DNA from 2 places in the Leifsonia sp. Root112D2 genome. Region 2 is predicted to be linked to the other one. Evidence: predicted binding sites of a transcription regulator. Region 2 holds the regulator's gene; the other holds the start of a gene.
The links. The regulator HrcA, encoded in region 2, represses chaperone genes, less so after heat shock. The targets are predictions, from matches to a motif close to TTNGCACTCGNNNNNNNCGAGTGCNAA.
Positions count from the first base shown of each region.

Region 1: groES (co-chaperone GroES) is a predicted target of HrcA. The motif match lies at 8,267-8,293, and genes of this name have one in related genera.

Region 1 covers NZ_LMCU01000001.1:1,690,009-1,705,961, reverse strand. The annotation lists gene ASC63_RS07900 (cation:proton antiporter) at 1-1,205, opposite strand, end outside; gene ASC63_RS07895 (cation:proton antiporter regulatory subunit) at 1,208-1,765, opposite strand; gene ASC63_RS07890 (glycerol-3-phosphate dehydrogenase/oxidase) at 1,907-3,637, opposite strand; gene ASC63_RS07885 (GuaB3 family IMP dehydrogenase-related protein) at 3,724-4,842, opposite strand; gene ASC63_RS07880 (MalY/PatB family protein) at 4,934-6,091, shown strand; gene guaB (IMP dehydrogenase) at 6,234-7,736, opposite strand; gene groES (co-chaperone GroES) at 7,893-8,189, opposite strand; gene ASC63_RS07865 (class I SAM-dependent methyltransferase) at 8,327-9,517, shown strand; gene ASC63_RS07860 (hypothetical protein) at 9,598-10,077, opposite strand; gene ASC63_RS07855 (DUF4190 domain-containing protein) at 10,186-10,677, opposite strand; gene tsaD (tRNA (adenosine(37)-N6)-threonylcarbamoyltransferase complex transferase subunit TsaD) at 10,705-11,772, opposite strand; gene rimI (ribosomal protein S18-alanine N-acetyltransferase) at 11,769-12,281, opposite strand; gene tsaB (tRNA (adenosine(37)-N6)-threonylcarbamoyltransferase complex dimerization subunit type 1 TsaB) at 12,278-12,898, opposite strand; gene tsaE (tRNA (adenosine(37)-N6)-threonylcarbamoyltransferase complex ATPase subunit type 1 TsaE) at 13,099-13,608, opposite strand; gene alr (alanine racemase) at 13,653-14,765, opposite strand; gene ASC63_RS07825 (holo-ACP synthase) at 14,852-15,211, opposite strand; gene glmS (glutamine--fructose-6-phosphate transaminase (isomerizing)) at 15,279-15,953, opposite strand, start outside.
Region 2 covers NZ_LMCU01000001.1:2,559,875-2,575,827, reverse strand. The annotation lists gene ASC63_RS11990 (PhoH family protein) at 1-473, opposite strand, end outside; gene ASC63_RS11985 (histidine triad nucleotide-binding protein) at 517-885, opposite strand; gene ASC63_RS11980 (16S rRNA (uracil(1498)-N(3))-methyltransferase) at 906-1,634, opposite strand; gene dnaJ (molecular chaperone DnaJ) at 1,654-2,760, opposite strand; gene hrcA (heat-inducible transcriptional repressor HrcA) at 2,791-3,813, opposite strand; gene ASC63_RS11965 (DUF4870 domain-containing protein) at 3,977-4,402, shown strand; gene ASC63_RS11960 (DUF4870 domain-containing protein) at 4,412-4,792, shown strand; gene hemW (radical SAM family heme chaperone HemW) at 4,800-6,020, opposite strand; gene ASC63_RS11950 (DUF1990 family protein) at 6,025-6,606, opposite strand; gene ASC63_RS11945 (DUF1990 family protein) at 6,609-7,256, opposite strand; gene lepA (translation elongation factor 4) at 7,262-9,112, opposite strand; gene ASC63_RS11935 (ABC transporter ATP-binding protein) at 9,150-9,944, opposite strand; gene ASC63_RS11930 (FecCD family ABC transporter permease) at 9,944-10,975, opposite strand; gene ASC63_RS11925 (FecCD family ABC transporter permease) at 10,972-11,961, opposite strand; gene ASC63_RS11920 (iron-siderophore ABC transporter substrate-binding protein) at 11,966-13,018, opposite strand; gene ASC63_RS11915 (siderophore-interacting protein) at 13,066-14,031, opposite strand; gene ASC63_RS11910 (NAD-dependent epimerase/dehydratase family protein) at 14,119-15,012, shown strand; gene rpsT (30S ribosomal protein S20) at 15,173-15,433, shown strand; gene holA (DNA polymerase III subunit delta) at 15,490-15,953, opposite strand, start outside.

The sequences.
Region 1 (15,953 bases), 870 kb from region 2:
TCATCGAGCATCGGGTTGCGGTTCGTGGGCACCTTTGCCTGCCTTCCGCGCACCAGTACAGCACCTATTCGCTCGGAATTCGCTGCAAACAAGGGGCCGAGCACGGCCATGACCAGCACGTAGAGCCCGGCGAACGGTGCCAGCCGCGAGTCGAGGCCGGCAGCGAGCGAGAGCGTCGCCAAAATCAGCGTGAACTCACCGCGGTTGATGAGAATGGCCGTCGCGTTGACCCCCTCGGCCACTCCGAAGCCGTGCAACCGGGCTATCAGCAGCCCCGAGACGATGTTGAGCACGAACGTCATCAGAACCGCGAGAACCACGACCAGAATCACCTGGGGAAACTCCGCGACGTTCAACGAGAGCCCGAAGTTGAGGAAGAAGAAGGCGGCAAAGACGTCGCGCAGCGGCACGGCAACCCGCTCGATGCGGTTGCGGTACCTGCTTGCTCCCAACACGAGGCCGATCAGGAACGCGCCGATCGCATCCGTCACCCCGATGAGCTCGCCGATACCGGCGAACAGAACGGCGAGACCGAAGAAGAGAATCGTGAAGAGCTCGTCATCTTTGGTGCGCACCAGCCGGGAGACGACCCTGCCGCCCCAGCGGGCGATGGTGAACATGACAATGAGGAACAGGAAGGCGATGGAGAGCTGCAAGACGATGGGCCAGATCTGGGTCTTACCGCTGAGCACGACAGAGACGATGGCGAGGTAGATCGCGATGAAGATGTCGCCCACCACGGTCACGCCCAGAATCATGGGGGTCTCGCGGTTGGGCAGGCGCCGCAGCTCGATGAGGAGCTTGGTGATGATGGCGCTGGAGGACGTGCCCGTCATGCCGGCTATCACGAGCGCCTCGCGGGTACCCCAGCCCGTCATCATGCCGAAGGCGAAGCCGACACCGATGTTGAGCACGATGTAGAGGCCGCCTGAGATGAGCAGCTTGCCCGCGCTGCCGAAGAACTCGTCTTGATCGAACTCGAGGCCGAGACTGAACAGCAGCAGAATCAGCCCGAAAATGGCGATGAGCTCGATGTAGTTCGAATCGAAGTTGAGCGGGAACCACCCCGTGTGCGGGCTGGCAAGCACGCCGACGAGCATGTAGATCGGAATGGCGGGAAGGCCGATCAGCTTACCGAGGCGCCCCAATACATACGCGACGACCAGCAGGATGCCGAGAACAATGAGGTCTTCGCCGAGGTGCATGCTCAGACCCCGGGCGGGGAGTCGGACGAGGTCGTTGCGGTTGCGGTGATGGAGGTGGTTGCCGTGGGCAGCTCACCGGAGCGGAAGAAGACGAAAGCCTTGGCGACCTTCTCAGGGGAACCGGCGACGACCAGGGTGTCTCCGGGAAAGACCTTGAAGTCGGGCGAGGGTGCGGGGTTCGCGGAGTCCCCGCGCACAACGGCGACGACGGTGAGACCCACCAGGCCGCGGTCGCCGGGGCGACCAAGCGTCTGCCCGGCGATGTGGTCGTCATAGTCCACCGTGAACCAGTCGATGGAGAGCCCGGGAATCTGATCGAGAGCCGTCAGCGATTCGGTGATCTGGGTGCCGCCGAGCAGTTCGGCAAGCGTGTGCGCCTCGTCTTCGCTCAGCCTCAGGGAGACCTTCGTGACATCCGCGCCGTCGGCGTCGTCTGAAAAGGTGATGAGGTCGCTGTGGCCGGAGCGGTGGGCTATGACGCCGACCTTGCCGCCATCATCCGTCACGAAGGTATGCAGCACTCCGACCCCGGGAAGCTTGACCCGTCGAACGTCGACCATGGTGGTGTCTCCTGAGGTTTTTAGGTAGTGCCTTAATCCTATCTGAGCACTGCCCCGGCCTGCCTCGGGCTCCGCCCGCCCGCACCCACCGCCGGGCGGGCGCGGGTGGTCCTGTGCCGGGTCCCGCGGCGGGCGCAGGCGCTACGCGTTCGCGATGTCGGGGGCGCTCAGGCGGATGCGCTCGGCCGACTCGTCGTCGGGCTGCTGTTGGCTGGCGCGCTCGGCCGCTACCCGCTCGAGGTAGAAGGCCACCTCGCGGTCTTGCCGGTCCGCGTCCCAGCCCAGAACATCCGCCATCAGCGCAGCCGCGACCGGGGCGGCGGACACACCGCGATCCCACGCCTCGATCGAGATACGGGTACGCCGGGCGAGCACGTCGTCCAGATGAATGGCGCCCTCGTGCGACGCCGCATACACGACCTCCGCGCCCAGATAGTCGTCGGCGCCGGGCAGCGGCTCGCCCAGTTCGGGCCTGCGGCGAATCAGTTCGAGCAGGTCTTCCGTGAGCGTTCCGTAGCGGTTCAGCAGGTGCTCGACACGCGCCGGATGCAGCCCGCTGCGCGCCGCGATCCGCCCCCGTTTGTTCCATGCGGCCTGATACCCCTCGGCCCCGACCAGCGCGATGTCCTGGGTCGTCGAGGCCGCGACCTTGCCGTCGAGCGCGTCGGCGGCGGCGTCAATGGCATCCTTCGCCATCACGCGATATGTGGTCCACTTGCCGCCGGCAATCACGACCAGCCCCGGCACCGAATGCGCCACGAGGTGTTCCCGCGACAGCTTGGAGGTCTGATCGGACTCACCCGCCAGCAGGGGGCGCAGACCCGCATAGACGCCCTCGACGTCCTCGCGCGTGAGCGGAACCCCGAGCACCGAGTTCACATGTTCGAGCAGGTAGTCGATGTCTGCGGCCGTCGCCGCGGGGTGCGCCTTGTCGAGGTGCCAGTCCGTATCCGTCGTGCCGATGAGCCAGTGCCTGCCCCACGGAATGACGAACAGCACGCTCTTCTCGGTGCGCAGCAGCAGCCCCGACTTCGACTGGAAGCGATCGCGGGGCACCACCAGGTGGATGCCCTTCGAAGCCCTCACCTTGAACTGGCCGCGCTCGCCCACCATCGACTGCGTGTCGTCGGTCCACACGCCGGTGGCGTTCACCACCTGCTTCGCATGAATCTCGAACAACTCATCGGTGAGCAGATCGCGGGCCTCGACCCCGACGACGCGCTCCCCCACCTTGAGAAAGCCTTCGACGCGCACACGGTTGGCGACGTGTGCACCGTAGTGTGCCGCCGTGCGGGCCAGATTCGCCACGTAACGGGCGTCATCCACCTGCGCGTCGTAGTACGTGATGCCGCCGATGAACGCGTCGTTCGCGAGGCTCGGAATGAGCCGCTGCACCTGGCGCTTCGACAGGTGGCGGTGGTGCGGCACCCCGGGTGGTCGGCCGCCCGTGTAGGAGAAAATGTCGTACAGCAGCATGCCTGCCCCGATGTAGGCCCGCTCGACCACGTGGCGCTTCAGCGGATACAGAAAACGAACCGGCTTTACGAGGTGTGGCGCGATGCGCTGCAGCAGCAGTCCGCGCTCGATCAGGGCCTCGCGCACCAGCCGAAAGTCCAGCTGCTCCAGGTACCGGATGCCTCCGTGCACCAGTTTCGAGGACCGGCTCGACGTGCCGGAGGCGAAGTCCCGCGCCTCGACGAGGCCGACATTGAGGCCGCGAGTGACGGCATCCACGGCGCTGCCGGTGCCCACGATTCCTCCGCCAACAACGAGGATGTCGAGCTCCGCGCCCTTCAGCGCGGCGATGGCTTTGGTACGTTCGGCCGGACCGAGCTTCGACGGGTATGAGACAGGTTCAGGCTGCTTGACCATCAGTACACTCCCACGCGGCGGGGAGGCGAGCACCGCCGTAAGCTCGAGCCCCTGCGCGCGAGCCTCCGGGGCCGTCTGTTTCGACCCTAGCTCACCTGGTAGGGAGCGACCACTACCTCAACCCTCTGGAATTCCTTCAAATCGGAGTATCCCGTCGTGGCCATCGAACGGCGCAGCGCCCCGACCAGATTGGCGGTGCCATCGGGGACGGACGCCGGCCCGTACAGCACGCCCTCGAGCGAGGCGACCTGGCCCACCTGAACCCGCTTTCCGCGGGGCAGCTGGCCGTGATAGGCCTCGGTTCCCCAGTGCCAACCGCCGCCGGGTGCATCCGTCGAGCGAGCCAGCGCGGTGCCGAGCATGACGGCATCCGCACCGCAGGCGATGGCCTTGACGATGTCGCCCGAGGTGCCCAGGCCGCCGTCGGCGATGACGTGAACGTAGCGCCCGCCCGACTCGTCCATGTAGTCGCGGCGTGCGCCGGCGACGTCCGCCACAGCGGTGGCCATGGGGGCGTGGATGCCGAGGGTCGCTCGGGTGGTCGACGCGGCTCCCCCGCCGAAACCGACCAGAACGCCCGCGGCTCCCGTGCGCATGAGGTGCAACGCGGCCGTGTAGGTGGCGGCGCCGCCGACGATCACGGGAACGTCGAGCTCATAGATGAACTTCTTGAGATTGAGCGGCTCCTGCTCCTTGGAGACGTGCTCGGCTGAGACCGTCGTGCCTCGGATGACGAACAGGTCGACGCCCGCGGCGACCACCGTCTCGTAAAGTTCCTGGGTGCGCTGCGGTGAAAGAGCACCGGCAACCGTGACGCCGCCTTCGCGAATCTCGGAGAGGCGCGCGGTCACCAGCTCGGGCTTGATCGGCTCGGAGTAGATCTGCTGCATCCGGGTCGTCGCCTTCTCGGCGGGCAGGCTCTGAATTTCGGCGAGCAGCGGCTCGGGGTCTTCGTAGCGGGTCCAGAGGCCCTCGAGGTCGAGTACGCCCACGCCGCCGAGCTGCCCCATCATGATGGCCGTCTGCGGGCTCACCACGGAGTCCATGGGCGCCGCCAGAAACGGGATTTCGAACTGGTACGCGTCGATCGACCACGACACCGAGACATCCTCGGGGTTGCGCGTTCGCCGGCTCGGCACAACGGCTACATCGTCAAAGGCGTACACGCGGCGGGCGCGCTTGGCGCGGCCGATCTCGATTTCCATGCTCACCTGCCCAGTCTAGGCGGCAGCACCGACGGCCCGCCGGTCGGGTGATCCACTCGACGGCGTCGGCGCTGTGCGGCATGCTGGAGCGATGCACAAGCTGACCGTTCCCACGCTTAAGGAACTGCGCACGCGCACGAGCGAGAAGTGGCGCGAGTATTCGGCGGATGTGCTGCCGCTGTTCGTCGCCGAGATGGACTTTGCGCTTGCCGAACCGATCGCCGAGGCGCTGACCGCGGCCATCCGTCGCTCCGACACCGGGTATGCGGGGGTCGGCAGCACGCTGCCCGACGCCTTCGCCGCATTCGCCGAGAGGCGCTGGAACTGGCGCGTCGATCCCGCCCAGGTCTCCACGACGACAGATGTCAGCGTCGTCATCGTGGAATCGCTGCGGCTCGCGATCGCCTCCGGCGACGGCGTCGTCATCAACCCGCCCGTGTATGCACCATTCTCCGATCTCGTCGCCGAGGCGGGTGGGCGGGTCGTTGAGGTGCCGTTGCTCCCGCCTGAGGGCTCAGCGACCGAGGGCTGGGCACTCGATCTTGACGGGCTGGAGGCCGCCTTCGCCGCCGGCGCACGCGCGTACCTGTTGTGCAGCCCGCACAACCCGGTGGGCCTCGTACACAGCGCCGAGCAGCTGACGGCAGTGGCCGAACTTGCCACCCGCTATGACGTCACGGTCATCTCCGATGAGATCCATGCGCCGCTGACCCACTCGACCACCAACTTCACCGCGTTCCTCAGCGTTTCGGATGCCGCGCGCGAGCACGGCATCACCGCGGCGAGCGCGAGCAAGGCCTGGAATCTCGCCGGTCTCAAGTGCGCCATGTTCGTCACCGCGAGCCAGCGCATGTCGCGGCTGCTTTCCGCCCTGCCCGAGGAGGTGCACTTTCGCACCAGCCTGTTCGGCCGCATCGCCGCGACGGCCGCCTTCACCGAGGGCGAGCCCTGGCTGGATGCGGCGCTCGAGACTATCGAGAGCAACGCCGCCCTGCTGGCGTCACTGCTTGACGAGCGGATGCCACGCATCCGTTACCGCGCGCCGCGCGCCAGCTACCTGGCCTGGCTCGACTGCCGCGGCCTCGACTGGGGCAACGACCCGAGCGTGCGTGCGCTGTCCCGCGCCCGCGTTGCGCTGAACTCCGGCCAGACCTTCGGCACCCAGGGCCGCGGCTTCGCCCGCCTGAACTTTGCCTGCTCCCCCGACACTCTCACCGAGGCCGTCACCCGCCTAGCCGCCGCGGGGTAGCTTTTCTCTCCATCACAGCGAACGAAGCCGGTAGGGCCAACTTCAAGGGTTCGGGGGCGGCGTGGGCAGTCTCCGGGTTCGGCGGGCATCTATGGGCAGAGACTGCCCACGCCGCCCCCGAACCCGACCACCCACGAAAGACCTACCGGCGGTAGTTCGGCGCCTCTACAACCATTTGGATGTCGTGCGGGTGCGACTCCTTGAGCCCGGCAGCCGTGATGCGCACGAACTTGCCGCGCTCCTTCAGCTCGGAGATCGTGCGCGCACCGACGTAGAACATCGACTGGCGCAGCCCACCGATGAGCTGGTACGAGACGGCCGAGAGCGGGCCGCGGTAGGGAACCTGGCCCTCGATGCCCTCGGCGATCAGCTGCTCGTCGCTGGGAACATCCGCCTGAAAATACCTGTCGCGTGAATATGAGGTCTTCTTGCCGCGCGTCTGCAGGGCACCGAGCGAACCCATGCCGCGATAGTTCTTGAACTGCTTGCCGTTGACGAAGACCAGGTCACCCGGGCTCTCGTCGCAGCCGGCCAAAAGCGAGCCGAGCATCACCGAGTCGGCACCGGCGACGAGCGCCTTCGCGATGTCACCCGAGTACTGCAGCCCGCCGTCGGCGATCACCGGAACTCCGGCCTCGCGCGCGGCCAGCGACGCCTCGTAGACGGCTGTCACCTGCGGAACGCCCACGCCGGCGACGACGCGCGTCGTGCAGATGGAGCCGGGGCCGACGCCCACCTTGACGGCGTCAACGCCCGCGTCGATCAGAGCCTGCGCTCCTGCGCGGGTAGCGACGTTGCCCCCGATGATGTCTACGTGCGCGGCGCGCGGTTCGGCCTTGAGTCGACGGATGATGTCTATTACGCCCGCACTGTCACCGTTGGCCGTGTCGACGACGAGAACGTCAACGCCCGCGTCGACCAGCGCCATCGCTCGCTCCCAGGCGTCGCCGAAGAAGCCGATGGCGGCCCCGACGCGCAGCCGCCCCTCGTCGTCTTTCGTGGCGTTCGGGTACTGCTCAGACTTGTCAAAGTCCTTGACGGTGATGAGGCCGGTGAGCTTGCCATCGGCATCCACCAGCGGCAGCTTCTCGATCTTGTGCTCGGCGAAAATGGAAACGGCCGTCTCCGGATCGATTCCGACGGCGGCCGTGATGAGCGGGGCATGGGTCATGACGTCGCGCACGAGCGTCGTGGATTTCTCGCTCACCGAGACGAAACGCATGTCGCGATTGGTGATGATGCCGACGAGAGTGCCGTCAGCTTCGACAACGGGCAGGCCGCTCACGCGGAACTGGCCGCAGAGGGCGTCGACCTCGGCCACCGTCGCATCCGGGGTGGTGGTCACCGGATTGGTGATCATGCCGGATTCGCTGCGCTTGACCTTGTCGACGAATGCGGCCTGATCCTCGATGGAGAGATTGCGATGCAGGATGCCGATGCCGCCATTACGCGCCATGGCAATCGCCATGCGCGCCTCGGTCACGGTATCCATGGCGGAGGAGAGCAGCGGTGACGCGACGGTGATCCGCTTCGTCAGTCGGGTGGAGGTATCCGCCTCGCTGGGTATGACGTCGGTGTGCCCGGGCAGCAGCATCACGTCGTCGTAGGTCAATCCGATGAAGCCGAAGGGATCCGACTGATCCATTACACCCCTTTGAGGTCGCGAGTATGGAGGTTATCCGCCCGACGCCATCGAGGGGGATATTCCATGTTAACGGTAGAAAGCTGTACCTATTCCTGCGGCGCAAATGCAGAAGACCCGGATGCGAACACCCGGGTCTTCTGTGATGGTACGAAATGCTTAGTGAACGACCACCGCGAGAACGTCGCGAGCGGAGAGCACGAGGTACTCGTCGGCGCCGAACTTGACCTCGGTTCCGCCGTACTTGGAGTAGAGCACCTTGTCGCCGACGGCGACGTCGAGGGGAACGCGGTTACCGTTGTCGTCGATGCGACCGGGGCCGACCGCGATGACTTCACCCTCCTGGGGCTTCTCCTTCGCGGTGTCGGGAATGACCAGACCGGAAGCAGTGGTCTGCTCGGCCTCGACCTGCTTGATGACGATGCGATCCTCGAGCGGCTTGATGGAGACCGACACGTTTGACCTCTTTCTTAGACGAAGACTGGAGTTAGCACTCTCATACCGAGGGTGCTAATTAGAGTTTAGAACCTTGACTGGCACTCTTGCAACGTGAGTGCCAGAAAATGTCAGCGTGCGCGCGGTAAGTTGGCGAGATGGAACGCAGCGAATTCGTCGAGTTGCTGTCACCCGAGGGATTGCGGCTGCTCGACTCGCTGCCCCCGTATCGGTCGGCCACAGACGTCGTGCGGGTCGTCGCCGATCTGCGCAAGCAGGGGCACTCGCCCGGCCTCGTCGCCACGGTGCTCACGCAGAACCGACTCCGCGCCAAGGCTGCGGCTAAATTCGGCGATTTCGCCCGCCGGATGCTGTTTACCGAGGCCGGTCTCGAACAGGCGACGCGGCTGCGCGTCGCCGCCCTGCACGCCGGACGCTTCCAGCAGGCGGGGCTCACCCGCGTTGCCGATCTCGGCTGCGGCATCGGCGGCGATGCTATGGCCTTTGCCGCCCTCGACATCGACGTGAAGGCCGTGGATGCCGACGAAGTCACCGCGGCCATCGCCAGCTACAACCTCGCGCCGTTTCCTCGTGCCAGCGTGGAGAACGGCACCGCCGAGACCACCGAGCTGGGCGATGTCGACGCCGCCTACCTTGACCCGGCACGGCGCACCTCCGGCCACAGCGACACCAGGCGACTCACCGACCCCGACGACTATTCGCCGTCGCTCGACTTCGCATTCGGCCTCGCCGAGCGTCTGCCGATCGGCATCAAGCTCGGCCCCGGCATCGACCGCGAGCTGATCCCCGCCGACGCCGAGGCGCAATGGGTCTCGATCGATGGCCAACTCGTGGAGCTGGGGCTGTGGTTCGGCGCGCTCGCCCGCGACGGCATCCGTCGTTCTGCCCTCGTGCTGGATGCCGACGGTGCAGCCGAGATGTCGGCCGACGCCGACAGCGCCGACGCCGAAACCGGCACGCTCGGCGAGTACCTGTATGAGCCGAACGGCGCCGTGATCCGCGCCCGCCTCATCGGCGATCTCGCGCGCAGCCTCGACGCGCGCATGCTCAGCGACGGCATCGCCTGGCTCACCGCGGATGCCCCGGTGAGCACCCCGTTCGCCACCGGTTTTCGGGTGCTCGAGCAACTGCCGTTTGCCGAGAAGGAACTCGCTCGCTCGCTGAAGGCCCGCGGCATCGGCACTCTCGAGATCAAGAAGCGTGGTGTGGATGTCGACCCGGCCACGCTGCGCAAGCGCCTCGGCCTCAAGGGCCCCAAGAGCGCCACGGTCGTTCTGACCCGCGTGGCCGGACGACACAGCGCACTGCTGGTCGAACGCCTCGGCTGAGGTCGCTCGACCCCAGCCGAAGCCGAGACGAGAAAGGCCGGGCGACACACGCGTCGCCCGGCCTCGTCCCGAAGAAATCCTTAGTAGCCGCTGGTGCTGCACGCTCCACCGCTGCAGAGCGAGGCGAGTGCCACGATCCACAGGATGAGCGAGATGATCGCGATGGCCAGGCCGACGAAGCCCAGAACGATACCGGTGAGCCAGAGGCCCTTGGAGGCCGGCTCCTTCTTCTTACCGAGAAAGCCGAGAACGACGGCGGCGGCCGGAATGAAGAGCTCCAGGATCGAGCCGATGATCGGGATGAACACGACGAAGAATCCGACGACACCCACGATTCCCGCGATGAGCGAGATGATGCTGAGGATCGGCGACTTCTTCACGGGGCCACCGGTCGCGTACGGAGCACCCTGAGGAGCCGCAGGCGGTGCGCCATACGGGGTTCCCGCTGCGGGTGCGGCGGGTGCCGCGGGCGGTGCCGGGGGAACCGGGGCACCGGGCGCCTGGCCACCCACGGGCTGCTCGGGGTTAGCCGGCTCGTTGGGAATATTCGGATCGGTCATGGGGACCAATCTCCTCTCGATGTTTGAAGTGCTTACGCGCAGACCATAGTGTCAGCCCTGAACAAGGGGTGTCAATGGAGAGAACTCCCCATGGCTGAAGGCATCGCCCTAGGTTCCGCTGTAGTCGAGGCTCCCCATCGTGGTGGCCATGGTTGCCGCGAAGATGAGCGGGGCAACGATCAGGAACACCCAGAAAAGCACCCATCCGGCGCTGCCGATGTAGCCGATGATCAGGCCGGCGAGGGCGAGCCCGCGACCCTGCTCGCCCGTCTTCTTGATCTGCGAAAGCGCGATGTGCCCCGTGATGACTCCCCCGATGCTCACGCTGATGAGTGAGAGCACGAGGGCGATGATGGCGAGTACATTGGTGCGCGGCGCTGCCGCAGCGTAGCCATACTGTGGCGGGTATGCCTGTGGGTACTGCGCCGCGGGCTGGGAGTATCCGACGGGCGCAGGGGCCTGGGCGGCATACTGCGGCTGTGTTTCGACGTACTGGGGCGCGCTATACTGCGGCTGGGGCGGGTCCTGCGGCTGCGGCGGCTCGGGCGGCTGCGGCGGTTGCTGTGGCTCGGTCGGCTGGTCGGGGGGCACGCTCGTCATGCCCATGACACTAGCGGATGCTTGGCGCTACGGCACCTGAATCTCGGTGACGGGCAGCGTCGAATCCGCCCCGAAATCGAGCGAGGACGGCTCGTGGCCTGCCATGATCAGCTGCGCGGCGAGGGCCGCGATCATGGCCCCGTTGTCGGTGCAAAGCGACAGGGCGGGAATGCGCAGGGCGATGCCGGCGGCCTGCGCGCGTTCGGCCGCAAGCTCGCGGATGCGTGCGTTGGCCACCACGCCGCCACCGAGCAGCAGCCGCGGAACCTCTCGCTCGGTGCAGGCGGCGATGGCCTTGGTGAGCAGCACGTCGGCGACGGCCTCGCGAAAGCTCGCCGCGACGTCTTCGACGGGCACGGCCTCGCCGGCATCCTGTCGCTGCTCCACCCAGCGCGCCACCGAGGTCTTCAGCCCCGAGAAGGAGAAGTCGTAGCGGTGCTTCGCCATGTCCTTGGGCAGGCTGAGCCCGCGCGGAAAACGAATCGCCTTCGGGTCTCCGGATGCCGCGAGCGCGTCGATCTGCGGACCTCCCGGATACGGCAGCCCGAGTACTCGGGCCACCTTGTCGAAGGCCTCCCCGGCGGCGTCGTCGATGGTCTCGCCGAGCAGATCAACGTCGCCGACAAGATCGCGCACGTGCAGCAGCGAGGTGTGCCCGCCCGAGACAAGCAGCGCGATGGTGGGCAGATCGACCGCGCGGCCGGGCCCTCCGTCGGCGTCGAGCAGGTCGGCACCGACGTGACCGACCAGATGGTTGACGGCGTAGATGGGCTTGCCGAGGGCGAGGGCGAGGGCCTTGGCGGCACCGACGCCCACCATGAGCGCGCCCGCGAGACCGGGTCCGCTCGTCACGGCTATCGCGTCAAGGTCGGCGAGTTCGATGCCCGCGTCGGCGACGGCGGCCCGCAACGCGGGCACCATCTCCTCGAGGTGGGCGCGGGCCGCCACCTCGGGCACGACACCGCCGTAGCGGGCGTGCTGCTCCATGGACGAGGAGATCGTGTTGGAGAGCAGTCGGGTGCCGCGCACGACGCCGATGCCGGTCTCGTCGCAGGAGGTCTCGATGCCGAGAACGAGAGGGTTGTCGCGGTTCATGGGCTGACCTCGCTCCCGACGGCGAGCGCAGTGGCAGGATCTGTGACGAGCAGGCGCATCACAATCGCATCCACATTGTCGGGCTGGTAATAGCCACGGCGCACACCCAGCTCCTCGAATCCGAACTCCGCATACAGCCGCTGCGCACCGGGATTGTCGGCACGCACCTCCAGGAAGATCTCCTTCGCCCCGCGCCTGCGGGCTTCCCCCACAAGGCTGCCGATGAGCGCACGCCCGAGACCGTGGCGCCGGGCGTTCTCGTCGACGGCGATCGTCTGGATGTCGCTCTCGGGGGCGCCCCGGGGCGCGAGCAGTCCCGCGTAGCCGGCGATGGCATCCGGGTTCTCGGGCTCAAACGCGACCAGGTAGTACGCGTGCGGGTTCCCCAGCTCGCCGCGCATCGTCTCGCTCGACCAGGCGTCGCTCGCGAAGATCGAGGATTCGAGCAGCATGATCGCCTCGAGATCGGCCTCGGTCGCCCGGCGCATCTGCCAGCTGTGGCCGCTCATCGGCTGACCCGCTTGCGGCCTGCGGAGAGCGTCACATCCGGGGAGCGCAGATAGAGCGGCTCGTCGCCGGCGAAGGCGCGCTTGTGCAGGAACAGGAATTCAGCGAGCATGCCCAGCGCGCCGGCGGAGACGACGGCGGCATCCACGCGGTTCAACTGCGGATGCGGCACCGCGTCGGGCTTGCACAGCCCGGGCCCGTCCTCCCGCAGCGGCAGTCCGAACTCGTCGACGCCCACATAGGCCGACCAGTACAGCTCGCGGCGGCGCGCGTCGGTGACCACGAGCATCCCTCCACTCGCGCCGGCGCGGTAGCGCTCGAAGGCAATCGCGTCGTGGCTGACCACCGGCACCACGGGCTTTGCCGCGCCGAACGCGAAGGTGCGGGCCGCCGCGATGCCGACCCGCAGTCCGGTGAACGGGCCCGGCCCCATGCCGACGGCCACACCGGAGAGCTCGCGGACGGCCACACCGGATTCCTCCAGGCACTCGTGAATCAAGCGCCCGACGACCTCGGCGTGGCGCATCGTGTCTTCAACCGAGCGCTCAGCCAGTACGCCCCCGTCCCGATCGACGACGGCGACGCTCGATCCGGCGGAGGTATCGATGGCGAGCAGCACCCCTCCAGCCTAAGCGCCGCGCGGCGTCACGGCTGCGGCCAGTCTCAAGGGGGCGGCCGACTCCCGGCGCCCACCTGCGCATAACTCATGCAGAACGCCGGATGCGCGCGGTCCACTCCCGGAATCACGCGGAAGCGCTGGCAGGCTGCGGCAAACTGCATGAGTTATGCGCAGAGCGCTCAGAGCTCGACGCTCGACGCTCAGGCGCGCCAGCGCCCTCCGTGGCCCGTGATGGTGACGGTGCGTGGCTCGGGGGCGTCGAGGGCGAGCACGGCATCGGCATCGGCATCGGCATCGGCATCCGTCGTGCTGCCAGTCGCGCCGCTGCCGCGTGTGAGGCCGCCCGCGCCACCGGATGCGCCCGTCGGCCTCTCGATCACGACCTCCAGCCAGGATTCGGCGACGCCGTCGAGCATGCCCGCACCCCATTCGACCACCGTGATCGAGCGGGCGAAGTCGATGTCGAGATCGTCGAGTTCCATGGCACTGCCGAGCCGGTAGGCATCGACATGCACGAGCGGTGCGCCGCCCGTGAGACTCGGATGCGTGCGCGCCAGCACGAAGGTCGGGCTCGTCACCGGCCCCCGCACGCCCAGCCCGTCGCCGAGTCCGCGCGTCAGCGTGGTCTTTCCCGCGCCGAGCGCGCCGGTGAGCACGACGAGGTCACCGGGGCATAGCCTCGCGGCCAACTCGTGGCCGAACTGCTCCATCTGCTCCGGGGTGTCGATGCGCCGTACCTCGGCTGGCTGCGCACTCACGGCTGCAGAAAGGTGCGCCGCACGCGGGAACCGATGCGCGTCACTATCTCGTAGTTGATGGAGCCGACCTCGCGTGCCCAGTCGTCGGCGCTCGGCACGCCGGTCTCGGGGTCGCCGAAGAGCACCACCTCGTCGCCCACGGCGACCGGCAGATCGCCCACGTCGACGACGAACTGGTCCATCGCGACCCGGCCGCAGATGGCGAAACGGCGCCCGCCGATCGACACGGCGGCGCCGTTCGAGGCCGCGCGCGGCACCCCCTCGGCGTAACCGAGCGGCACGAGCACGAGCGTCGTTGCGCGCGTGGTGCGGTATGTGTAGTCGTAGGAGACCCCCGCCCCGGCTGCGGCGCGGCGTACCGCGGCGACCCGCCCACGCAGCGTCATCACGGGCGTGAGCCCGAGTTCGGCCGAAGACTGGTCGCCGAAGGGCGAGAGGCCGTAGATCGTGATGCCGAGACGCACCAGGTTGTATCGCGCCCGCGGAATGCGCAGTGCCGCCGCCGATGCCGCGATGTGCAGCAGTTCAGGTGCGAGGCCTGCTGCACGGGCCGCCTCGACGCCGCCGTCGAACAACTCGATCGCCTGCGCGTCGTCATCGGGCGAGGCGTTGGAGAGGTGGCTGAAGAGGCCGCGCACCGCAATCGTGCCCGCCTGCTCCAACTCGCGTGCCCGGGCGAAGACTGCCGGCCACTCGGGCTGCGACAAGCCATTGCGACTCAGCCCCGTCTCGAGCTTGAGCTGCACGGATGCCGGCCCACCGGCATCCGGAGTCGCCTCGCTCACGCGCACCACGGCATCCGCCACCGCGTCGAGTTGTTCGACGGAAGAGATGCCGATGTCGATGCCGGCCGCGACGGCCGGCGCGAAGTCGGTCTCGGGCTCGTGCAGCCAGGCAAGCACGGGAGCGCGAATGCCTGCATCACGCAACGCGAGCCCCTCAGCAACGTCGGCCACCCCGAGCCAGTCCGCGCCGCCGGCAAGCGCCGCTCGGGCGCTCTCAACGGCACCGTGACCGTATCCGTTCGCCTTGACCACGGCCATCACATGGGGTGTTCCGACGGTCGCGCGCAGCCGTGCGACGTTGCGGGCGAGCGCCCCGAGGTCGATGACGGCCTCGCGGAACCCGACGGCGGGCCGCTGCGGCGCCCCGTCAGCGCGCGCTTCGCCTGCGCGCGCCCCGTTCGCCTGCTCGCTCACGACGCGCCGCCCTCGGCCACCACGAAGGCGCAGGCCACACCGGCGTCGTGGGTCATCGAGAGGTGCAGCGAGGCGATGCCGCGCGCGGCAACGCTCTCGGCGAGCACCCCGTGCAGGGCGAAGCCCGGGTCGCCGGCGGCGGATGCGACGACCTCGACGTTCTGCCAGCTGACGCCATCTGAGCCACCGAGCGCTTTGATGAAGGCCTCTTTGGCCGCGAATCGCGCCGCCAGCGAGTGCATTGGCAGACCGCGTTCGCTCTCAGTGAACAGGCGAGCCAGTAGGGCCGGAGTGCGGGTGATGGCGCGGTTGAAGCGTGCCAGATCGACGATGTCGACGCCGATGCCCTTGATCACGTCATTCCCCGCCTACTCGACTGTGCTTACTCAAGCGTGCCTACTCGACCGCGCCTATTCGACCTGCCTATTCGACCGTGACCGACTTGGCAAGGTTGCGCGGCTGGTCGACGTCGAGGCCCTTGGCCGCGGCCAGCTCCATGGCGAAGATCTGCAGCGGGATCACGCCGAGCAGCGGCTCGAACAACGGCCCGGCCAGCGGAATCGGAACGACCTCGTCGGCAAAAGGCAGCACTGCGGCGTCACCCTGCTCGGCGATGGCTATCACCCGGGCACCGCGCGCACGGATCTCCTGAATGTTGGAGACGACCTTCTTGTGCAGTTCGGGCGATCCGATCGGGCTCGGCACCACCACGAAGACCGGCTGACCGGCCTCGATCAGTGCGATCGGCCCGTGCTTGAGCTCACCGGCGGCGAAGCCCTCCGCGTGGATGTATGCGAGCTCCTTGAGCTTGAGCGCGCCCTCGAGCGCTATGGGGTAGCCCACATGGCGGCCGAGGAACAGCACGGCACGGGTGTCAGACATCCACCGGGCCAACTGAGCGATGCTCTCCGACGACTCCAGCACGCGCGCGAGCTTCTCGGGAATCGCCGTGAGCTCGGCCACGTTCGCCGCAAGCTGCGCCTCGTCGAGTGCACCGCGCACACGGGCCAGGTGCAGGCCGAACAGGTAGAGCGCGGTGATCTGCGCCACGAACGCCTTCGTGGAGGCGACGGCGACCTCGGGGCCGGCGTGTGTGTA
Region 2 (15,953 bases):
CGTTCGCCGGCCTCCACCGCGGGCCGGGTGAGAATGATGCGTTCGACCTCTTTGCGCTGCAGCGCCTGCACGGCCTTGGCCATGGCGAGATAGGTCTTGCCGGTTCCGGCCGGGCCGATACCGAAGACGATGGTGTTGTTGTCTATCGCGTCTACGTATTGCTTCTGCCCGGGCGTCTTGGGGCGGATGCTCTTGCCCCGCGAACTCAGGATCGCTTGCCCGAACACGTCGGCGGGGCTCTGCCCGTCGCCCGTGCCGAGGATGCGCGCCGACGACGCCACGTCATCGGGGGCGATCTCCTGCCCGCCGCGCACGAGGGTGAGCAGCTCGCCAATGAGCCGGGAGGCGGCATCCACCTGTGTCGCATCACCGCTGAGTGTGATCTCGTTGCCGCGCACCAGCACGGAGACAAGAGGGTACTGCTTCTCGATGGTCGTCAGCAGTCGATCCTGCGGTCCGAGCAGGCGCACCATCTCGACGCCGTCGACGTGCAGTCGGGCTTCGCTCGGCGGTACCTCAGAGCTTGCCAAGGGTTCCCTCGCTCAGAGCGCCGTCGGTGCCGCCACCGAGCAAATGGGCGTGCACGTGGAAGACGGTCTGCCCGCTCGAGGCGCCCGTGTTGAAAATCAGCCGGTACTCGCCGTTCGTCTGCTCGTCGGCGAGCCGCTGCGCCACGGAGACGATCTCGGCGAGAAGCTCTGGATCGCCCGCGGCGAGCTCGGTGACGTTGCGGTACTTCTCGGTCTTGGGCACGACGAGCAGATGCACAGGCGCCTGCGGATTGATGTCGCGGAACGCTATGACGCGCTCACCGTCGAACACGACATCGGCGGGAATCTCCCCCGCGATGATCCGCGTGAATATCGAACGCTCGTCCTCGGCCATACGACTATCTTAACGTGGCGTCACCAGCGCCCAAGCGCCGCGTTGAGCACGGCGAGAGCGGCCGGCCCCGCCGTGGAGGTGCGCAGAACGCCGGAACCGAGACACATCGCCTCCGCACCGGACGCGGCGAAGGCCTCGAGCTCACTCGGTGAGATGCCACCCTCTGGCCCGACCACGAGAACGATCTGCCGGCCATCCGGCACTATCGCGCTCAGTGACGTCGATGCGGTCGGCTCCAGCACGACAACACGCTGTGCGGATGCCCGCCCGGCCAGCTGCGCCGTGCTCTCAAGAGCATGCACCTCGGGCAGCCACGCCCGGATCGACTGTTTTGTCGCCTCGCGCACGATACTGGTCCATCTCTCGCGCCCGCGGTCGAGCTTGGCGCCCTCCCAGCGGGAGACCGAGCGTGCCGCCGCCCAGGGAATCACTCCATCGACGCCGAGCTCGGTTGCCGCCTGAACCGCCATCTCGTCGCGGCCCCCCTTGGCGAGCGCCTGCGCAAGATGGATGCCGATCTCGGCCTTCTGAATGTGCCGCACCTCCGCGACCTGCAGCACCAGTTCCGCCGGCGACGCACTCACAACAGACCCGCTCACCACGAGTCCACGCCCGTTGCCGATGGAGACCGCCTCGCCGAGACGGGTGCGGTTCACGGTGACGGCGTGCTTGGCCTCTGCGCCGAGCAGCGAGACGCGGGAACCGACATCCGCCGATTCGAGGTCGTCACGCAGAAAGAGGGAACTCATATCCGCTACAGGCAGCCTGCTAGACGCGCAGGAAGCGGTCCCGCAACTTGGCGAACAGCCCCTGCTGGAACTGCGCCAGCGCCGGCGCCTGCTGCTTGCGGCCGTCAGCGAACTGCTTGAGCAGCTCGCGCTCACGGTGGTCCAGCTTGGAGGGCGTGATCACCTGGATACCGATCTTGAGGTCTCCCCGTCCGCTGCCACGCAGGTGCGTGACGCCACGGTCCTTGATGGTGAGCACCTCGGCGCTCTGGGTGCCCGGCTTCACCTCCACCTCGATATCCCCGTCGAGGGCTTTCACCGTGGCGCTCGTGCCGAGGATCGCATCCGTCATCTCGACCTCGAGCGTGGCGAGCAGATCGTCGCCGTCGCGGCTGAAGATGTCGTGGTGGCGAACCTTCATCTCCAGGTAGAGATCTCCGTTCGGGCCGCCCGCGGGGCCGGCCTCACCACTGCCGGGCATCTGCAGTCGCAGCCCGGTTTCGACACCGGCAGGGATGTCGATGGGAACCGTTCGACGGGCGCGCACCCGTCCCTGGCCCTGGCAGGTGGCACAGGGCGTGGCGATGACGGTGCCGTAACCACGGCAGGTGCCGCACGGGCTCGAGGTCATCACATTGCCGAGCAGTGAGCGCACGGCCCGCTGGATCGACCCGGTGCCGTGGCAGATGTCACAGGTGACAGGGGCTGTGCCCGGCTGGCAGCAACTGCCGTTACACGTTTCGCAGGTCACCGCTGTGTCGACCTCGAGGTCGCGGTGCGTGCCGAAGATGACTTCGTCGAGATCGATCTCCACGCGCAGCAGGGCGTCCTGGCCGCGTTCCTTGCGGGACTTCGGACCGCGGCTGCCGCCGCCTCCGCCGAAGAAGGTCTCGAAGATGTCGCCGAAGCCGCCGAAGCCCTGTTGGCCGCCGAAGCCCTGCTGCCCGCCGCCCAGGTCATAGTTCTGCCGCTGCTGCGGGTCGCTGAGCACATCGTAGGCGTGCGTGACGAGTTTGAACCGCTCCGAGGCATCCGCACTCGGATTCACATCAGGGTGCAGCTCACGCGCTAAACGGCGATAGGCCTTCTTGATCGCTTCGGGCGAGGCGTCGCGCTCGACGCCCAGAACTTCATAGTGGTCGGCCACAGATGGCATTTCCTTCTCGTGTTGCGTGATTTAGTTCTCGCCGAACAGGCGTGACAGGTAACGGGCGACGGCACGCACGGCCGCCATGTTGTTGGAATAGTCCATGCGCAGTGGGCCGAGCACCCCGAGCCGGGCCACAATGCCGCTCGAGGAAGAATAGCCGCTGGTGAGTACGGATGTCTCGGCGAGCCCGAATGGCGCGTTCTCACGGCCGATGCTCACCGAGACGCCATGCTGGTCGGCGGCCATCTCGCCGAAGAGCCGCAACAGGATCACCTGCTCTTCGATGGCCTCGAGCACGGGAAAGATACTGCCGGTGAAATCGTGCTCGGTACGCACCAGGTTGGCCGCACCCGCCATCAACAGCTTCTCCTGGCGGTTCGCCTCGATCTGGTCGACGAGCGTCTCGACGATCACCGCGACCGCCTCGCGGTGGCCCGGGGCAAAATCGGTGTGCACCTCGTGCAGGGCGGCCGCCGCATCCGCCAGCGGCAACCCGACCGTCAGCGAGTTGAAAGAGGCGCGCAGTCGCGCGAGAAGAGCGTCGTCGACATCCACGGGCGTCTCGATCACACGCTGCTCAACCGCACCGGTCTCGGCGATGAGCACCGAGAGCAGGCGTCGGGGCGCGAGCGTGACGAATTCGATGTGCCGCACCCGCGAACGCGACACCGAGGGATATTGCACGAGCGCAACCTGGTGCGTGAGCTGAGAGAGCAGCCGCACCGTACGCGCGAGCACATCATCCACATCGACGGATTCGCCGAGAAAGGCCTCGATGGCCTGCTTCTGCACCGAGGAGAGCGGCTTGACGTCGGCCAGGCGGTCAACGAACAGCCGATAGCCCTTGTCTGTCGGAACCCGACCCGACGAGGTGTGCGGTGCCGCGATCAGTTCCTCTTCTTCGAGCGCAGCCATGTCGTTGCGGATGGTCGCGGCGGAGACTCCGAACGGATGCCGCTCGGCGATGGTCTTGGAGCCGACGGGCTCCCGTGAGGCCACATAGTCCTGAACGATGACCCGCAGAACCTCGAGGCTACGATCCGAAACCATTCGCCCCTCCGATCCCGCGTTGCTTAGCACTCGGTCAGTCTGAGTGCTAATCATATCGCGTCCGACCAAAAACAGCGTTGCACGGCTGCTTCACAGGCAGTACCTTGTTGGATACCGCACGAGCGGTGCGATCTCGCACACCATCCGTCTGAAAGGCATGATGATGACCGATCCAAACGCCCAGCCCCCGTACGAGCAGCCCGCTGGGCAGCCCCAGCAGCCGATCGCTCCCGCCGCACCATTCACCGCAGCCGAAGACAAGCAGTGGGCCATGTGGTCGCACTTCGGCGGCGTGCTCAGCTGGATTCCGCCCCTGATCATCTGGCTCATCGGCAAGGATCGCGGCCGTCTGACCGACCAGGAAGGCAAGGAGTCCCTCAACTTTCAGATCACCATGGTGATCGCGTGGGTCGCCCTGCTCATCGTGAATTCGATACTGCTGTTCGTGCCGCTCATCGGCGGGCTCATCGGCACCCTGCTCTATCTGGCACTGCTCGTGGTACAGATCCTGTTCCCGATTCTCGGCGGCGTGAAGGTGAACGGCGGCGGCACATACCGCTACCCGGTCAACTTCCGTTTCATCAAGTAGCCTCGAGAGATGTCAAACGCCACTCCACCGCCGCCTCCCGCGAACCAGTACCAGCAGAACGCGCCTCTGAACCCGGCCGACGAGAAGCTCTGGGCGACGCTCATCCACCTCGGGGGCATCATCTTCGGCTTCCTGCCTGCGCTCATCGGGTATCTGGTGCTCAAGGATCGCGGACCGTTCGTGCGCCAGCACACGGCGACGGCACTGAACTTTCAGCTCACAATGTTGATTGCGTCGATCATCGGCGTCATATTGATCTTCGTCATCATCGGAATCTTCGTCGTGATAGCGGTCGGTATCGTCGTCATCGTCTTCAGCATCATCGCCGCCGTTGCCGCGAACAAGGGTGAGGCATACACCTACCCGATGTCCATCAAGTTCGTGAGCTGAGCCCGCACTAGGTCAGCCGACGCACCACCACATCGGCCAAAAGCCGCCCTCGCAGGCTCAGCACTATCGAGCCGGCCAGGGCGGCTTTTGCGTCGATGAGTTCTTCGGCGATCAGAGAAGCGACCTCACGGCGGGCGGATGCGTTCAGCCGGGCGATCTCAAAACCGTCACGAATGCGCGTCTGCAGCAGAATCGCCTCCACCTGACGCGTCTCATCATCGAGGGTCTCGCGCCCCGCGGCCGACGACTCGCCTCCGGCGATCCGCGCAGCGTATGCGGCCGGGTGTTTGACGTTCCACCAGCGCACGCCGCCGACATGGCTGTGTGAGCCGGGACCGATGCCCCACCAATCGTGCCCCTGCCAGTACGCCAGATTGTGCCTGGAGCGGTGGTCAGTGCCGGTGGACCAGTTGCTCACCTCGTACCATTCGAATCCGGCCTCGGCCAGCATCCGGTCTGCCAGCTCATACTGCTCTGCCGCGAGATCATCGTCGGGCCGCGCCACCTCGCCCCGGCGAATCTGCCTCGCCAGCTTCGTGCCGTCTTCGACGATGAGGCTGTATGCACTCAGGTGGTCGGGCTGCTGCGCAATGGCGTGCTCGAGCGAGATGCGCCAATCGTCGAGACTCTCCCCCGGTGTGCCGTAGATGAGGTCCAGGCTCACGTCCAGGCCGACGTCCCTGGCCCACTGCACGACGAGCGGAACGCGCTCGGGATCGTGGGTGCGCTCGAGTGTGGCGAGTACGTGCGGCACCGCCGACTGCATGCCGAACGAGACCCGGGTGAAGCCCGCATCCTTCAGCGCCCTCAGGTACGCCGCATCCACCGAATCGGGGTTCGCCTCTGTGGTCACCTCGGCGCCCTCGACGAGCCCCCAGGTGTCGCGAACAGTGCCGAGCATCCGCGCCAGATCGGCGGCGGGCAGCAACGTGGGGGTTCCGCCGCCGAAGAACACGGTCGATGCCGGGCGCTCGGGCACCCCGGACGCTGTGAGCACGCGCGCCGCAAAGCGCACCTCTTCGGAGGCCTCGTCGGCGTAGTCGCTCTGCTTCGCGCCACGCAGCTCGGTGGCCGTATAGGTGTTGAAATCGCAGTAACCGCAGCGCACGCGGCAGAACGGTACGTGCAGGTACACCCCGAAGTTGCGGGCGTCTGCACCGACGGCCGCCAAGGCCGGAAGCAGCCCGTCTGAGGGTGCCGGGTCGCCGAGAGGAAGTGCGGAGGGCATCCGTCTATTCTCGTCCGCTTTGCGCGTCGCCGATGACGCCGGCCAACGCGCGGAAGTATCGTGACCGTGCGAGCCCCTGGGCGAGGCGAAGCAACGGATAGAGCAGTCGCCACGCTCCGTCTCCGGCACGGGACACCGAGCGTATCCTCAGCCACACCGTGTCATCGGCACCTCGTTCGACGATGAACGCCTCTTCTCCGCTGACCGGATGTCCCGCGAGCGTTGCATAGGCGAAGCCCGCTCTGCTCTCGTCGTCAACGGCCCAGACCACGCGCACGGGTTCACGAACACGTACCGGTCCGATCGCAACAGCGATCCAGGCATTGTCTCTCGCGACGACCCGCCGATCATCGCCGTTCTCACGTCCGGGCCGTTCGACCGTGAAACCGCTGCGGCGCTTGATTCCCCAGCTCAGCGCCTCCCTGCGCGCAAAATTCCAGCGATCATTCCCCGTGCCGATGAGCACCCGACGCTCGAATACACGAAATCCGGCCCGCAGGGACTCGGCAAGGCGGTCGGGGCGGCTCACGCCCTCGACACCCCGACTGAACGAGCGCGCCTCCAGCGGCAACTCGTCGCGTGTCACCCCTACGCCACTCGCGTCGGCAGCAGCGACCGCAGATAGCGCTTCGTGAATCGGCGTTGCTGCAGGCGCAGGAGAGGGGCGACAAGGCGGTAATACCAGGTCGCCGGCCGGGAGAGGGCGCGTACGACAAGCCATACCGAGTCGTCGTCGCGGTGTTCCACGACGAACGACTCCTCGCCGCTTTCCGGATGCCCGTGCAGCGTTCCATAGGCGAAGCCCACCCGCCGAGCCTCGTCGATCACGTACACCACGCGAAGCGGCGCCGAGAAGGTCAGGGGCCAGACGGGAATCTTCAGCACCGCCGTCATGCCATTGGTGATGTACGGCGTGCCGTCCTCACCGAACCGTGCCTCGTGATCGCCGCCGCCCTGCACCGCGGCGGGGCTGCCGTCTGCGTTGAAGCGCACCCCCGTGTACTGCTCGCCGGTACCCTCGTGCGTCTCGACGACACGCATGCCGCTGCCACGCTGGATTCCCCAGGTCATCGCCAGTCGGGATGCCGTCTCGAAACGTTCAGTGCCGCTACCCAACCGCACGGATCTCTCCAGCGGGCGGTACCCCTTCGGCGGGTAATAGAGCAGATCGGGCGCCTGCGTTCCGCCCACGGCACCATAGGTGACCGGTTCGTCCGTAAAGGTTGAGCGACGCATCAGCGCTACTTCTTGTCTTTCTTCTCCACGTCACCGGAGAGCGCGGCGATGAAGGCCTCCTGCGGCACCTCGACGCGGCCGACCATCTTCATGCGCTTCTTGCCCTCCTTCTGCTTCTCGAGCAGCTTGCGCTTGCGGGTGATGTCACCGCCGTAGCACTTGGCCAGCACATCCTTGCGCATGGCCCGGATGCTCTCGCGTGCGATGATGCGTGCACCAATCGCCGCCTGGATGGGCACCTCGAACTGCTGGCGCGGGATCAACTCACGCAACCGGCCGGTCATGAGCACACCGTACGCGTACGCCTTCTCACGATGCACGATGGCGCTGAACGCGTCGACCTGCTCTCCCTGCAGCAGAATGTCGACCTTCACCAGGTCGGCCTCCTGCTCTCCCGCCGGCTCGTAGTCGAGCGAGGCGTATCCGGCCGTCTTGCTCTTGAGCTGGTCGAAGAAGTCGAAGACGATCTCGCCGAGCGGCATCGTGTACTTGATCTCGACCCGGTCCTCACCGAGGTAGTCCATGCCGAGCAGCGTGCCGCGGCGCCCCTGACAGAGCTCCATGATCACGCCGACGTAGTCCTTGGGCGCCAGGATCGCGGCCTTCACTATCGGCTCTGTCACGCTGGAGATCTTGCCGCCGGGAAACTCGCTCGGGTTCGTGACGGTGACCGTCTTCTTGTCCTCCGTGGTGACCTGGTAGATCACGCTCGGAGCCGTCGTGATGAGGTCGAGGCCGAATTCGCGATCGAGCCGCTCGGTCACGATCTCCAGGTGCAGCAGACCGAGGAAGCCGCAACGGAAACCGAAACCGAGAGCGACGGATGTCTCCGGTTCGTAGACGAGGGCGGCATCCGACAGCTTGAGCTTGTCGAGCGCCTCCCGCAGTTCGGGATAGTCGCTGCCGTCAATCGGGTAGAGACCGGAGAACACCATCGGCAACGGCTCGGTGTAGCCGGGCAGCGCCTTCGTGGCCGGCTTCGACGCGGTAGTGACCGTATCGCCGACCTTGGACTGGCGCACGTCTTTCACGCCCGTGATCAGGTAGCCGACCTCGCCGACCGCGAGACCCTTGCTGGGCGTCGGCTCCGGCGAACTCACACCGATCTCGAGAATCTCGTGTGTTGCCCTCGTCGACATCATCTGGATGCGTTCCCGCGGCGCCAGCGTTCCGTCGATCATGCGCACATAGGTGACGACGCCCCGGTATGAGTCGTAGACGGAGTCGAAGATCATGGCACGAGCGGGGGCATCCGCATCGCCGCTCGGGGCGGGAACGAGTTCGGTGAGACGGTCGAGCAGATCCTCGACGCCGGCGCCGGTCTTGCCCGAGACGCGCAGCACGTCGTCGGGCGAACCACCGATGAGGCTGGCCAGTTCCTTGGCGTACTTCTCGGGGTCGGCGGCGGGCAGGTCGATCTTGTTGAGCACGGGGATGATCGTCAGGTCGTTCTCGAGAGCCAGGTAGAGATTGGCGAGGGTCTGCGCCTCGATGCCCTGAGCGGCGTCCACGAGCAGAATGGCGCCCTCGCAGGCGGCAAGCGAGCGGCTCACCTCGTAGGTGAAGTCGACGTGCCCGGGTGTGTCGATCATGTTGAGGGCGTAGGTGTTGGCACCGAGCTGCCACGGCATCCGCACCGCCTGGCTCTTGATGGTGATGCCGCGCTCGCGTTCGATGTCCATGCGGTCCAGGTATTGGGCGCGCATGTCGCGGTCGCTGACCACGCCGGTGATCTGCAACATGCGGTCGGCCAGCGTGGACTTGCCGTGGTCGATGTGCGCGATGATGCAGAAGTTGCGGATGAGGGCCGGAGGAGTCGCGGCGGGCTCAAGGGCCTTCAGAGCTCGTGGTGACATGGTTCAGCCATTCTCCCATGCTCGACCGCCCGGCTTTTCACCGCCGCGCGACAACCATCGGAGTGCCCGTCACCGGATCGGGGATGACGATGCACGGCAGTCCGAAGACCTCATCGATGAGTTCAGCGGTGAGAATCCGGGTCGGCTCCCCCGACGCCACGATGCGGCCCTCCTTCATGACCACTAAGTTGCTGGCGTAGCGCGCCGCCTGGTTGAGGTCGTGCAGTACGGCGACGAGCGTGCGACCCTCAGCATGCAGCCGGGAGCAGAGCTCAAGCACGTCGTATTGGTGGGCGATGTCAAGAAAGGTGGTCGGCTCATCCAGCAGCAGCAGCTCGGTCTGCTGGGCCAGCACCATGGCCATCCACACCCGCTGGCGCTGCCCGCCCGAAAGCTCGGCGACGTGACGGTGCGCGAGCTCGGTGCTCGCTGTCGCGGCAAGGGCATCCGCGACGGCCCGCTCGTCGGCGGCGGACCACTGCTGTAGCAGTCCCTGGTGCGGATACCTGCCGCGGCCGACAAGGTCGCGCACCGTGATGGCTTCGGGCGCTATCGGACTCTGCGGAAGCAGCGCCACCTCGCGCGCCACGAGCTTGCTCTTGAATGACTCGATGGGCTTGCCACCGAGCAGCACCTCTCCCGCCGTCGGCTTCAGCGTGCGTGAGAGTGCCTTGAGCAACGTGGATTTGCCGCAGGCATTGGGGCCGACAATGATCGTGAAGCCGCCATCCGGAATATCGATGGACAGATCCTCTACGACCACGTGGCTGTCATAGGCCAGGCGCAGACCGCGCGCGGCCAGGCGAGCGGTGACGGGTGCGGATGCCTGCATCAGACGGTTCCCTTCTTCCATTCCGCGACCAGCAGATAGCCGAGGTAGATTCCGCCTATCGCGGCGGTGACGATGCCAACGGGCAACTGCACGACGAACGGGGACTGCTGGGTCACCAGATCGGCCAACGCCAGCAGAAATGCCCCCATCAGCGCCGAGAGCACGATGTGTGGTCCCGCGGTACGAGCGAGACGACGCGCGATCTGCGGGGCGGTGAGCGCAATGAAGGCGATCGGACCGGCAACACTCACCGCCGCCGTCGCGAGCAGGATAGCCAGCAGGATGGCCAGCCCGCGCGTGACGGCACTGCGCGCACCGAGGGCATCCGCCTGTTCATCGCCCATCTCCATGAGCTGCAGCCGCCGGGTGAGCAGGAGCGCCAGTGGCAGAAGTACCACGACGCTGACGCCGATGATCGCCGCGTCGCTCCAGCTACGCGATGACAGGCTGCCGTTGAGGTAGGCGGCGAGCAGGGTGGCCTGCTCGAGCCCGGCCCTGGCGATGACGTATTGCACAAAGGCGAGCGAGACGGCGGAGACCCCGATGCCAATCAGCAACATGCGCGCGGGCGAGGAGAACCCGCGCCCCGTGCCGAGCCAGACGAGCGCCATGGCGGCGCAGGCGCCGAGCAGTGCGCCCACCGGCATAGGCAGTATTCCGGTCCACAACAGCCCGAATGCAGCGGCGCCCGCGGCGGCACCGGAGGTCAAGCCGATCACGTCTGGACTGCCGAGCGGATTGCGCGTCACCGTCTGAAACAAGGTTCCTGATACCCCGTATGCGGCGCCGACGAGAACGGCGACGGCAAGGCGTGGCCCGCGGAAGGCCCCGAAGACTATCTCGTCGCGGCCGGTGCCCGCACCGAAGATGGTCGGCACCAGGTCGCCGGGGGCAATCCCCAATTCGCCGAGTGTGAGGGTCAGGGCGGCGACGAGAACAATCGCCACTATCAGCAGCCCGGCGATGACCAGTGCACCGCGGCGCACCCGGATGCTCACCCGGCGCCCCACGCGCACCACCCCGCCGCTCATGCTCCGACCCTCATGCGCCGCACCGCGAGCACGAGCACAGGGGCACCCACGAACGCCGTCACGATGCCGACCATCAACTCGGCGGGACTCACGATGACACGCCCTATCACATCGGCGGCGAGCAGCAGCGAGGGACCAACGATGAGGCTGTATGGCAGCAGCCACCGATGGTCGCTCCCGGTGAAGGCACGCACGATGTGCGGAACGGCGAGCCCCACGAAGGCTATCGGGCCGACGGCGGCGGTCGATGCGGCACACAACAGCGTCGTCGCCAGGGCGCCCAGAATGCGAGTGCGGCCGACGTGCGCGCCGAGCGCACGAGCCGTGTCGTCGCCGAGGGCCAGGGCGTTCAGGGAGCCGGCCAGCGTGAACGCCAGCACCAGCCCGGCGATGACGACGGGCAGAATTGCCGTCACGAGCTGCGGGTCGCGACCGGCGAGCGAGCCGATGACCCAGAAGCGATAGACCTCGAAGACCGTCGGCAGGCTCAGGGTGATGGCCTGAATGTACGCGGCCAGAACCGCGGAGACCACAACGCCGGCCAGCACCAGCCGCACCGGCGTTGCACGCCCGCGCCCCGAACCGATCAGGTAGACGATCACCACGGCGGCGAAGGCGCCCGGAAGCGCGACCCAGACGCTCGTGGCTGCCGAGCCGAGCCCGAAAAAGGCCATGCCGGTCACGATGGCGGCGGCCGCGCCGATGTTCACACCGAAGAGTCCCGGATCCGCGAGCGGGTTGCGGGTGATCCCCTGCATGATGGCGCCGGCGACCGCCAGTGCCGCACCGACGAGCAGTCCGAGCAGGGTGCGAGGAATGCGGCTGGCTATGACGGCATCCGCATAGCTGTGACCCGGATGCGCGAGTGCACCGACAACATCCGGCAGCGGCACGTACTTGTTGCCGACGGCCAGGCTGACGAGCACCATCAGCGCTAAGAGCACGAGCGCGAGAAGCAGCCCGGTGACGAGCCGGGACGCTCGCATGGGCCTACTTACCTACCTTTTCGACGGCTTTCGTGATCATCGGAATGTACTTGTCGAGTGCCCAGGGCACGCTCAACGGGGTGATCATGCTCGAGGCCATGCCCAGCTGGTTGTCGACGCTGGCCACGTACGACCCGCGCTTGAAGGCGGGAATCTGCGCGAACAGCGGCTGCGCCTCGATGCTCTTCTCGTTGGCGGCATCGTTGAACCAGGTGAAGAGCACGTCGACATTCTTCAGCAGATCGGCGCGTTCCAGGCCGACGGTGGAGGAAAAGCTTCCCTTCGTGAGCGGAACTGCCGCCACGGTCGGATCGAGCGCGAGACCGAGACCGGAAAGCAGATCGACCCGCGGATCGCCCGCCTGATACAGCGACAGTTGGCCGGGCTCGGCCGAATAGACGTAGGCGAAGCTCACATCGGCGAACTGCGGATGCGCAGCCGCGGCCTTGGCGATGGTCGCCTTGATGCTCGTGGTGAGGCCAGCGGCCCTGGCACTCTGCCCGAGCGCCTTGCCGATGATCGAGATCTCATCGGTCCAGCTGGTGCGCCACGCCTCTTTCGGGTACGCCACCGTCGGCGCGATCTTCGACAGGGTGGCGAACTGCTCTGCGGTCAGACCCGATTGCGGCGCGAGAATCAGGTCCGGGGTGAGGGAGAGGATCTTCTCGACATCGATCTCCGGGTAGACGTTGAACGTGGTCGGCAGCGCGTCACCCTTCGCCTCGATCGCGGCCCGTGTCCACGGAAAATACTGGTCCTTGTCGCCTCCCCACGTCGCCGCCTCCATGCCGACCGGGATCGTGCCCAGCGAAATCACGGTGTCTGCGGCGCCCCAGCCAATGGTGACAACACGCTTCGGCTTCGCCGGAATCACCGCGTCGCCGAGTGCACCCGAGATGATGACGGGAAAGTTCGCTTGCGAATCGGATGCGGCGCTCGGGCCGGTCGCGGAGGGGCCGGTGGCGCATCCGGTCAGCACCACGGCCACCATCGCCGCGGCCAGCAGCGCCACACTTCGGGATCGGACTCGGTTCTGGCGCACAGTTGTACCTTTCATCGGACGGCTTATCGGGTGGTGTCGAGGGTCGGGGCGGTGTCGGGGGCTCAGTTGAGTTCGGCGCGACCGGCGCGCCAATAGCCCATGAACGCAACTCTGCGTCGGTCGATGCCGCTCTCGGAGACGAGAAAGCGACGCAACGACTTGATCGCGCCGGCCTCACCCGCGAGCCAGGCATAGAGACCATCGTCGGTCGACCGCTGTTGCGGCACCTCCCAGAGAATGCCGTGATCGATGTCAATGTCGTCTTCGTCGTTCTGCTCGGTTGCGCTCACTGCCGAGACGCTTCCTGCCGCGGCGCGTCCGGCGAGATGCAGCGCCGTCCACTCGCGCACCGCATCCGAGAGAGCAACGCCGTGCGCGCGCCGAGTGTGCGTACGCGGCAGCCAGGTCACCGTGACGCCCGCGGGAGCATCCGTCACCTCGATGTCTGCGGCACAGGGAACCTCGATGAATGCAGAGCCTCGGGTCTCACGCGGCAGGGCGGCAAGGATCGAGCAGACCGCCGGAGCCGCCGTCTCGTCACCGGCGAGCAGCACGGTACGTGCGTCGCCCGGCCGCCATTCGACGCCCGAGAGTGGGTCTTCGGCCTCGACATGCGGGCCCACAATGGCCAGTTCGTCGCCAACGGCTGCCCCCGCAACCCATCGGGATGCCGGGCCTCCATCGCCGTGCAGCACGAAATCTACGTCGATCTCCGCCGCCTCGGGGCGCACCGCCCTCACCGTGTACGTGCGAATGGGATTGCGCAGCTGCTCTGGCAGCGCCCGCCAGCTCGCGTACCAGTCAATGCCATCGGGAAAGGCGCTGACCCCGATACCGGGAAGCGGCAAAATCACCTTGATGCGCTGATCGAGGCCCGTGGTACCGAAATCGCGAAGCGAGCCGCCCCCGAAAGTAACGCGCACAAACGACTCGGAGCGCCGCTGCAGTCGGACGACCGAGACCGGGAAGGTCGAATAGCTCGGGCGGGTTCGGGCGGCCGTCGAAGGTTCGACTGTCGAGGTAAGCACAGCCTAAGTATGGCATGCCTTACCTAAGATCTGTCAACCGACATTGGCGACGTCCCCGGGAGAAGAGGGATGGTGTTGACTGTCTGCATGAGCGTATTTCTCACCGGTGCGACCGGTTTCATCGGCACTGCAGTACTCACCCGACTTCTCGAGGAGGGCCACGAGGTCACCGCACTGGTGCGCTCTGACGAAAAGGCGCGCATTGTCGAGGCGTCCGGGGCGACTGCCCTTGTCGGCGACATCACCGACACGGCTATGCTCGGCCGCGCCGTGGCCGAGAGCGACGGTGTGATCCACACCGCGAACACCGGAGACAAGGATGCCGGTGCCGTCGATGCGGCCGTCGCCGACACCGTGATCTCCGCACTCGCCGGCAGCGGCAAGGCGTACATTCACACGGGTGGAATCTGGACCTTCGGCACCAACCCCGCTATTACGGAGGATTCCCTGGAGCAGCCCCCGGCATTGACCGCGTGGCGCCCGGCAATCGAGCAGCGCGTGCGCGCCGCCGCAGGCATCCGGGGCATCGTCGTGGTACCCGCCGTTGTCTACGGGCACGGGGCGGGCCTGCCCAACCTCGTGGCGAACGCGCCGCGTGGCGAGCGTGCCGCGCGCAGCCTGCGGCTCATCGGTGACGGCAGCCAGCACTGGACCACCGTGCACGTCGACGACCTTGCCGCGCTCTATGTTCTGGCCTACGAGAACGCCACCGCAGGCGCCCTTTTTATCGGGGCCAGCGGCCAGAATCCGACCGTGCGCGAACTGGGCGAGGCGGCCGCGGCAGCCGCGTCTCTTGCGGGCGGGGTCGAGCCCGAGACGCCGGATGCGACCCGCGAGCGACTCGGCGCCGCGTTCGCCGACGCACTACTGCTCGACCAGCAGTCGACGGGCACGGGCGCCCGCATCGACCTGGGCTGGGAGCCGAATTCTCCGAGTCTTCTCGAGGAACTCAGCAACGGATCGTACGCGCCACGCGCGTGAGGCCGCCAGAGACGTCAATTGTCGTCTCACACGGATTACTGGTAAAGTCTCCTGTTGGCTTGCGTGTGGGTTGAGACCGCACGAATCGAACCGCCTGGCGCCCTCTCTCGCCGAGCGGTACATCACGAAAAATCACCCCTAACGAAAGACGGAATCACCCGTGGCAAACATTAAGTCGCAGATCAAGCGCATCGGCACCAACAAGAAGGCGCAGGACCGCAACAAGGCCGTCCGCAGCGAGGTCAAGACAGCGGTTCGCGCCACGCGCGAGGCCGTTGCGGCAGGCGACAAGGACAAGGCCGTCAGCGCGCTCAAGGTCGCAGCCAAGAAGCTCGACAAGGCCACGAGCAAGGGCGTGCTCCACAAGAACCAGGCAGCTAACCGCAAGTCGTCGATCGCCAAGCAGGTTGCGAGCCTCTAGGTCTCGCCCTTCGGCAAGCTCAGGCCCTCGCCATCGCGGCGGGGGCTTTTGCGTATCTAAACGGCGCCGCGTGCGCTGACGACGCGCACCAGGCGTTCGAGGGAGAACACCGGATCCCGACCGCCGCCCTTGATGGCGGCATCCGTGGCGGCGAGAGTCTCGATGCATCTGCCGAGCCCGGCCTCGTCCCAGCCGCGCAGATCACGCTGTGCACGTTCAACCTGCCACGGTGCCAGGCCGAACTGCCGAGCCAACTGGCCGGATGCCCCACGCGCGCCGGAGAGCTTGGCCATGGTTCGAATCTTGCTCGCGAACGCCGCGACGATCGGAACGGGATCCGCCCCGGATGCAAGCGCGTGCCGCAGGGTGACCAGAGCCTCTCCGTGACGGCCGGCTATGGCGGCATCCGCCACCCGGAACGCGTTGGCCTCTACCCGACCCCCGTAATACTTGTCGACGGTGGCCTCAGTGATCTCCTCGCTGGCATCGGAGATGAGCTGCTGGCACGCTGCGGCGAGCT